2 linked regions of the Alloacidobacterium dinghuense genome follow. Each later gene encodes a partner of the first gene's protein in a complex. Links are inferred from orthologs where the notes say so. Each region holds a gene or a part of one and is shown in the gene's direction. Other genes may lie near its edges.

Region 1 (3,142 bases):
AACGCCAGCGCGATGACGCCTACAGGTGCGCAGATTGCATGGTCTACCCACTTGCTTAAGTCGAGTACAGGTCAAACTGTAAGCACAGAAGATACCTTCTCGGCCTCGCCATTGAATGCAACGCTCTCGTCCTCGCTGCAGGCCCAATGCTCATTCGTCCAAACGCTTGGCAGCGGGCAAGGCATATGTAGCTGCGGCACAGGTGACTAGGGTTCCTCACCTCCGCACCTCGTAACCCGGCGCTGGTGAAATCCTCCCATCAGCGTCGGGGATCTCAGAAAGAAGCGTCCGGTATTCCATCGATCTCCTCCGACGATTCCATCCTTGTTTCTGACCGGGAAATATCTCAACGACAAAAATGAGGGAATTGACGAGAATCGATTCATCGTCACAGGAAGCTCGATCGAGGAGATGAAACCATGCCACACGTAGACCCCTGGTTGGCACTCGGCGTCTTGCTATCCACTGCCGCTACGGACGCGGTATATGTTTTGTTCAATGCGGCAGTATCATCGCATCGGCGCGTGCCCGCTGCAACATGGAGCAGCGTATGGTATCTGCTCTCGGCGTTTGCCGTCATCAGTTACACCAAGAATTGGGTTTACGTTGTTTTTGCAGCTACCGGTTCCTGGATCGGCGCATACATATCGATGACACTTTTGCGCAGGCCGAAAGGAGTGCCCGGACCGGTGGCGAAGTGATGCCGCGCTTTCCGGACCCAGAGCACAAAGCTTTTTGTGCCCATCTTGGTCTCTCTGAACACCGAGCATATGATGTTGCCAGATGACAGTGCGCAAGATCGTCCATATCGACATGGACGCGTTTTATGCCTCGGTGGAACAACGGGACGATCCGCTCCTGCGCGGCAAACCGGTCGTAGTCGCATGGAAGGGTAATCGGTCTGTAGTCTGCGCAGCTTCTTATGAAGCACGAAGTTTCGGCGTGCGTTCAGCCATGCCGAGTGTTCGTGCAGAGCGTTTGTGCCCCGTCGCCGTCTTCATCCCGCCTGATTTTCCTCGATATCGCGCCGTCTCGCGCAGCGTACGCGAGATTTTTGCACGCCACACCGATCTGATCGAGCCTCTGTCGCTCGACGAGGCCTATCTCGATGTGACCGAAAACAAGAGCAACCTGTCGACAGCTACCCGCGTAGCGCGAACCATCCGGGAACAGATTCGCGAAGAGTTGCATCTGACCGCTTCTGCGGGCGTTGCCCCCAACAAGTTTCTGGCAAAGATTGCGTCCGATTGGCGCAAGCCCGATGGTCTTTTCGTAATCCAGCCCGAAGATATCGACACCTTTCTGCCGCCGCTGCCTGTCGGCCGCATTCCAGGCGTGGGAAAGGTCACTGAAAGGAGGTTGGAGGAAATCGGCATTAGGACCGTGGGAGACCTGCGCAGTCTGGAGTTGGCAGTTCTTGAGAGCCGTTTTGGGCGCTATGGAATCCGGCTGCACGAGCTTGGCCGCGGCATAGACCACAGCCCGGTTGTTCCTGACAGGCCAACGAAGTCCATCTCCGCGGAGGATACTTTCGAGCATGACGTACTGTTAGAGCATACAGAGCCGATGATCCGCCGACTCGCTGAGAAGGTCTGGATGGCTACCAGCAAAGAGTCTCGCATCGCACATACAGTGGTTCTCAAGCTGAAAACAACGGAATTTAACATTCTGACCCGCAGCCATACACCGGCTTCTCCTCCGTCTTCTTGTGAAGAGTTAACAGAAATTGCGTTGTCGCTGAGAGGACGAGTGGAGCTGGGACCGGAGCGACGTTTCCGCCTTGTCGGCGTGGGCCTGAGTAATTTCTGCGACCACAGAGAAACTCCTGCGCAGCCAGTGCTCTTCGAATAACTTCAACCGGGTTGCATAATCACGAGCCTCCGTGCAATCTGATAGCCATGCCGGAGTTGCCCGACATAGCCGCCTACATCAGCGCACTGGAATCTCGCATCGCCGGACAGCCGCTTGAGCATGTCCGAATCAACAGCGCCTTTCTACTGCGTACGGCACGGCCGCCCATTTCCGATGTTGAAGGCCATGTCGTGGCAGAGTTACGCCGTATCGGCAAGCGCATTGCCATGAAATTCGACAATGATTTGTGGCTCGTGTTCCACCTGATGATTGCCGGCCGACTGCACTGGAAAGCAGCAGGCGCGAAACTGGCCGGGCGGAATAGTCTGGCAGCGTTTGATTTTCCCAATGGTTCCCTGGTGCTGACTGAAGCGGGCACAAAGCGACGAGCATCCTTGCACGTCTTTGCGAATGAAGAGGAATTGCGTTCGGTCGATCCTGGAGGTATTGAAATTTTCTCAAGCAATCTCGATTCGTTCCGCATAGCGCTCACCGCGGAGAACCGCACCCTCAAACGCGCTCTTACTGATCCGCGTATCCTCAGCGGGATCGGCAACGCCTATTCCGACGAGATTCTGTATGCGGCGCAGTTGTCACCCATTACTCTCACGCACAAGCTGCAACCTCAGGAATGGGAGCTGCTGTTCACAGCTACCCGCAATACTTTGCAACTCTGGATAGACCGGCTCAGCAATGAGGCGAAGTCTGGATTTCCGGAAAAGGTCACAGCATTTCGCAAGGACATGGCAGTGCACGGACGCTATGGAGAACCATGCCCGCGATGCGGCCAAAAAATTCAGCGCATTCGTTATGCCGATAACGAAACAAATTATTGCGCAAATTGCCAGACCGGCGGAAAGGTCCTCGCTGATCGTAGCTTGTCGCGTCTGCTGGGATCGGATTGGCCGCGTACACTGGACGAGTTGGAAGCGCTCAAGCGACGCTGATCGTTTTCGGTCTTAGATGCTGCATGCTACCTCGTGACGGCGGGAGGCGTACGCATTCGCTCTTTCAAACTCTTTGCGAGCTTCTCAATCGCTTCGGCCTTTTTGGTGACAGCGATGGATAAAGTATTCTTGTTGCTCTTATCTACCTCGGCCTTTAGTTCCTGGGCAAGCTGATATAGCTTCTGCGAGTCCGCGGCAAATTGAGCCTGGCGCGCATCTTCCGGTGATGTCGCATGGTCTGTGGCTGGCTTCGAGTCAGAGGAGTCGTTGGCTTTCTCATCCGGAGTCGTTGCCTGTTGCGAAGATGCAGGTTCGGACTGGCTACTCTGTTGCGCTTCTTGCTG
Region 2 (3,169 bases), 860 kb from region 1 along the record:
GGTGGCTGCTCTCACACACTCTAAGCCAGATTCCTACGCTCCAACCTGCAGCCGAATACTTTCTTGTTCCGGTGCATCCGGTGCCTGCCAAGGTTAACCCTTCCATCTATGATGCCTACGTCGGCCAATACGAGGATCAGGGGATTATCCAGACCACAGTCTACCGACAGGGCGATTCTCTTTACGCCAGGAGTCGCGTAGGTGAAAGTAACGAACTTTTGCCCGAGAATCCGACCACCTTCTTTTACATTTCCGGAAGTCCAACGCGGCTCATCTTCCAGAAGGATGCCTCTGGCCAGGTCCGCGGACTCATTTACCACGACGACCGGCACGAGGAATTCTGGCCGCTGGTTACCCCGCGACGCTCAACTTCCGCGCAGCGCTAGCCAACTGCCAAACCGATTTCCATTCCCAAGCCGAGAACAGCGGCATCGCTGTGGATTCTTCGGGTAAGAAGCATCTAGTGGATTTCCCACTATCGCCAGAGGTGCTCTATTCCTGCCTGAAAACGTGCTTTCCACCCTAGCATTGAGTTTTTCCACACGAGCTTTTGATGTGGACCTGTGCACGATGCGGAGAACGCGGTGCGTTTGGGAAGCTTTTGGGCGCATCTTCCAAAGTTTTCGTTTTTAAGAGCCCTACTTTTCTAAAACGTGTACGGCTCGGAAGGAGCGCTGATAGAGATTTTGGGCGAGCTTTCCACTTTTCCGCATTGATCTGCTACGGCTACTATCTATTCTTTAATACTTCATATAGAAGCAGAATTCGTCGCGCCAGTCCGCTCCACTTCGCGCTCTTCCCCGGCTTGCCTGTTACCCTTTGCAAAATTTCCCACTCACCTGCCACGTTTTCCGCAAGCACAAGGTGAGGTTTTCTCACTAGAATGAATTCCATCGGGCTTCGCGCTTCTTTCTTTTGCGCGCGGTGGTGTAAAGTGTGGCAAATCCCTAAAGGGGGCAGAGTATGCCTGGCGTAGGCGTAGAGCAGGAAAAACAAACGGCGCAAAGCGCCATGGAAATCAGCGTGAGCCGGCAGGAATTGCTGCGCGAGCTAACGGCTACCCAGAGCGTGGTTGAACGCAAAACGACGATTCCCATTCTTTCGAACTTTTTGATTGAAGCTGCGGATGACAAGCTGATTATTACCGGTACGGATCTAGACCAGAGCATGAAGACTTCATGCCCGGCGAAGGTCAAGAAGCCCGGTGCGTGCACAATTCCGGCTCGCAAGCTCTATGACTACATCAAGTTGCTCGGTGATGGAGACATTTCCATTAAGCTGCTCGAAAACCACTGGGTTCAGATCCGCGCCGGGCGTTCGAATACGAAGATGGTTGGAATGGCGCGCGCCAACTTTCCCCAAGTGCCGGAGTTTCCGGAAAGCAGCGTCACGAAGATACCCACCTCCTCGTTAAAGAATCTGATCTCGAAGACGATATTCGCCATATCGAACGAGGAATCACGGTACACGTTGAACGGTGCCCTTCTGGTTTTCAAGGCCGAAAGCCTGACAATGGTGGCCACCGACGGTCACCGTCTCGCGCACATTGAAAAGTCGGGCGAGAGTCTTTCGAATATCAGTGGAGAGAAGAAGACGCTGATTCCACGTAAGGCGCTGGCTGAACTTCAGTCGTTGCTGGCCAACAGCGACGAAGAGTATCTCGAGTTTGCTGATGATGATCAAACGCTCTTCTTCCGCATCGGCCACCGCACGCTGACCAGTCGTAAGTTGACAGGCCAGTTCCCGAATTATGAGGCTGTGATGCCTCGCGACAACAACAAGTTCGTCGTCGTACGGAGCGAAGATTTAAACGCCTCGATTCAGCGTGTGGCGCAATTTGCCGATGAGCGCTCGGGGGCAATCAAGATTCGTATCGAGCAAAATGAGCTCAAGATTTCGTCTTCATCGACGGATTCAGGCGAATCGGAAGACGTGATTGAGACTCCTTACAATTTCGACGCGATCGTAGTCGGATTCAATTCCGCCTATCTCTTGGACTTTCTAAAGGCGACGGGAAATGCCGGCGAGGTTCGGTTGGAGTTCAAGGACGCGCAATCAGCTGGGCAGATGCGCCCTGAAGATGGCGCGGATGACTACAAATATCGCTATATCATCATGCCCATGCGCATCTGATCATCGCCGTATTCGGGCGGCAATGATATGATAGTTCTCAATTTCCCGTCTTGCCTTGGGTCGACCGAGCCGAAATTCTGAATATGCGCGCGAAACGTTGCTGGGGTCAGACCCTCGCTTTTTTCAACGCTTTTCGTCCTAGACACCTTCTGACGGCCAACAGATCCGGTGCAACGGATCACGACCGGTTCTTCGCCGCGGCAGAGTGCACTCTGGACGACTTCTACATATTCGACAGTATCCCCGATGCAACGGGAGCCATTGTCGACTTCAGCTTCAGCTACATCAACCCTAACGCTGAGCGGCGGCTCGGCGTACCCCGCGAAGCCCTTTACGGCAAAATCCTCACCGAAGTTCGGCCGTTCATGATCAAATCCGGCCTCATCCACAAATACCGTGAAGTCGTCCGCACCGGCATTCCTTATACCTGCGAAGTATTCATCGACGACGAGATGATCAAAGGTACCTGGCTCAACGTCCAGGTCGTCCGGCTTGGCACTGGCATCGCCATCACCAGCCGCGACGTCACCGAGCACCGCCGGCGCTCCGATCACGTCAACTATCTCGCGCATCACGACCACCTGACTGGCCTCGCCAACCGTATGCTGCTCCACGAGCGTCTCCGCTTGGCGATCCTCCGTGCGCAGAATCACGACCAAAAGGTTGCCATCTTCCTCGTTGACATCGATTACTTCAAACAGATCAATGACTCGCTCGGCCACGCCGACGGCGACGTCCTCCTTGCGACCGTCGGTCAGCGCCTATTATCGTCTGTGCGCGAGTCTGATACCGTGGCGCGTATGGGTGGAGACGAGTTCGTCATCGTGATGCCCGAATTCCGCACTACGGAAAACGTTGAGCACTGCGCTCAGCAAATTATGCGCAACGCCTCCCAGCCCATGGCGATTAGCGGTCGGGAAGTCAGCCTTACTCTTAGCATCGGCATCTCTATTTTTCCGGAGGGCGGCCGCACCCCCGAAGAACTCCTCCGCAACGCAGACACCGCCATGTACACCGTGAAAGACACAGGCCGCAA

Evidence for each region.
Region 2: the proteins of dinB (region 1) and dnaN are in contact, whole or in part, in a solved structure (PDB 1OK7), measured with the Escherichia coli proteins. The link is inferred for Alloacidobacterium dinghuense from one-to-one orthologs.

What each region holds. Positions count from the first base shown.
Region 1 is NZ_CP060394.1:4,276,983-4,280,124, forward strand. Bases 1-2,817 are described here. They hold dinB (DNA polymerase IV), read left to right. Parts: upstream 1-783; coding sequence 784-1,851; downstream 1,852-2,817. Other genes in these bases: H7849_RS17615 (beta strand repeat-containing protein), read left to right, coding at 1-210; H7849_RS17620 (hypothetical protein), read left to right, coding at 420-701; H7849_RS17630 (Fpg/Nei family DNA glycosylase), read left to right, coding at 1,899-2,798. In the rest of the region: H7849_RS17635 (hypothetical protein), read right to left, coding at 2,825-3,142. UniProt on the Escherichia coli protein: Poorly processive, error-prone DNA polymerase involved in translesion repair and untargeted mutagenesis. Copies undamaged DNA at stalled replication forks, which arise in vivo from mismatched or misaligned primer ends.
Region 2 is NZ_CP060394.1:5,132,797-5,135,965, forward strand. The notes cover bases 205-3,048. They hold dnaN (DNA polymerase III subunit beta), read left to right. Parts: upstream 205-963; coding sequence 964-2,133; downstream 2,134-3,048. Other genes in these bases: H7849_RS21420 (prolyl oligopeptidase family serine peptidase), read left to right, coding at 205-386; H7849_RS21430 (sensor domain-containing diguanylate cyclase), read left to right, coding at 2,217-3,048. In the rest of the region: more of H7849_RS21420, read left to right, coding at 1-204; more of H7849_RS21430, read left to right, coding at 3,049-3,169. UniProt on the Escherichia coli protein: Confers DNA tethering and processivity to DNA polymerases and other proteins. Acts as a clamp, forming a ring around DNA (a reaction catalyzed by the clamp-loading complex) which diffuses in an ATP-independent manner freely and bidirectionally along dsDNA.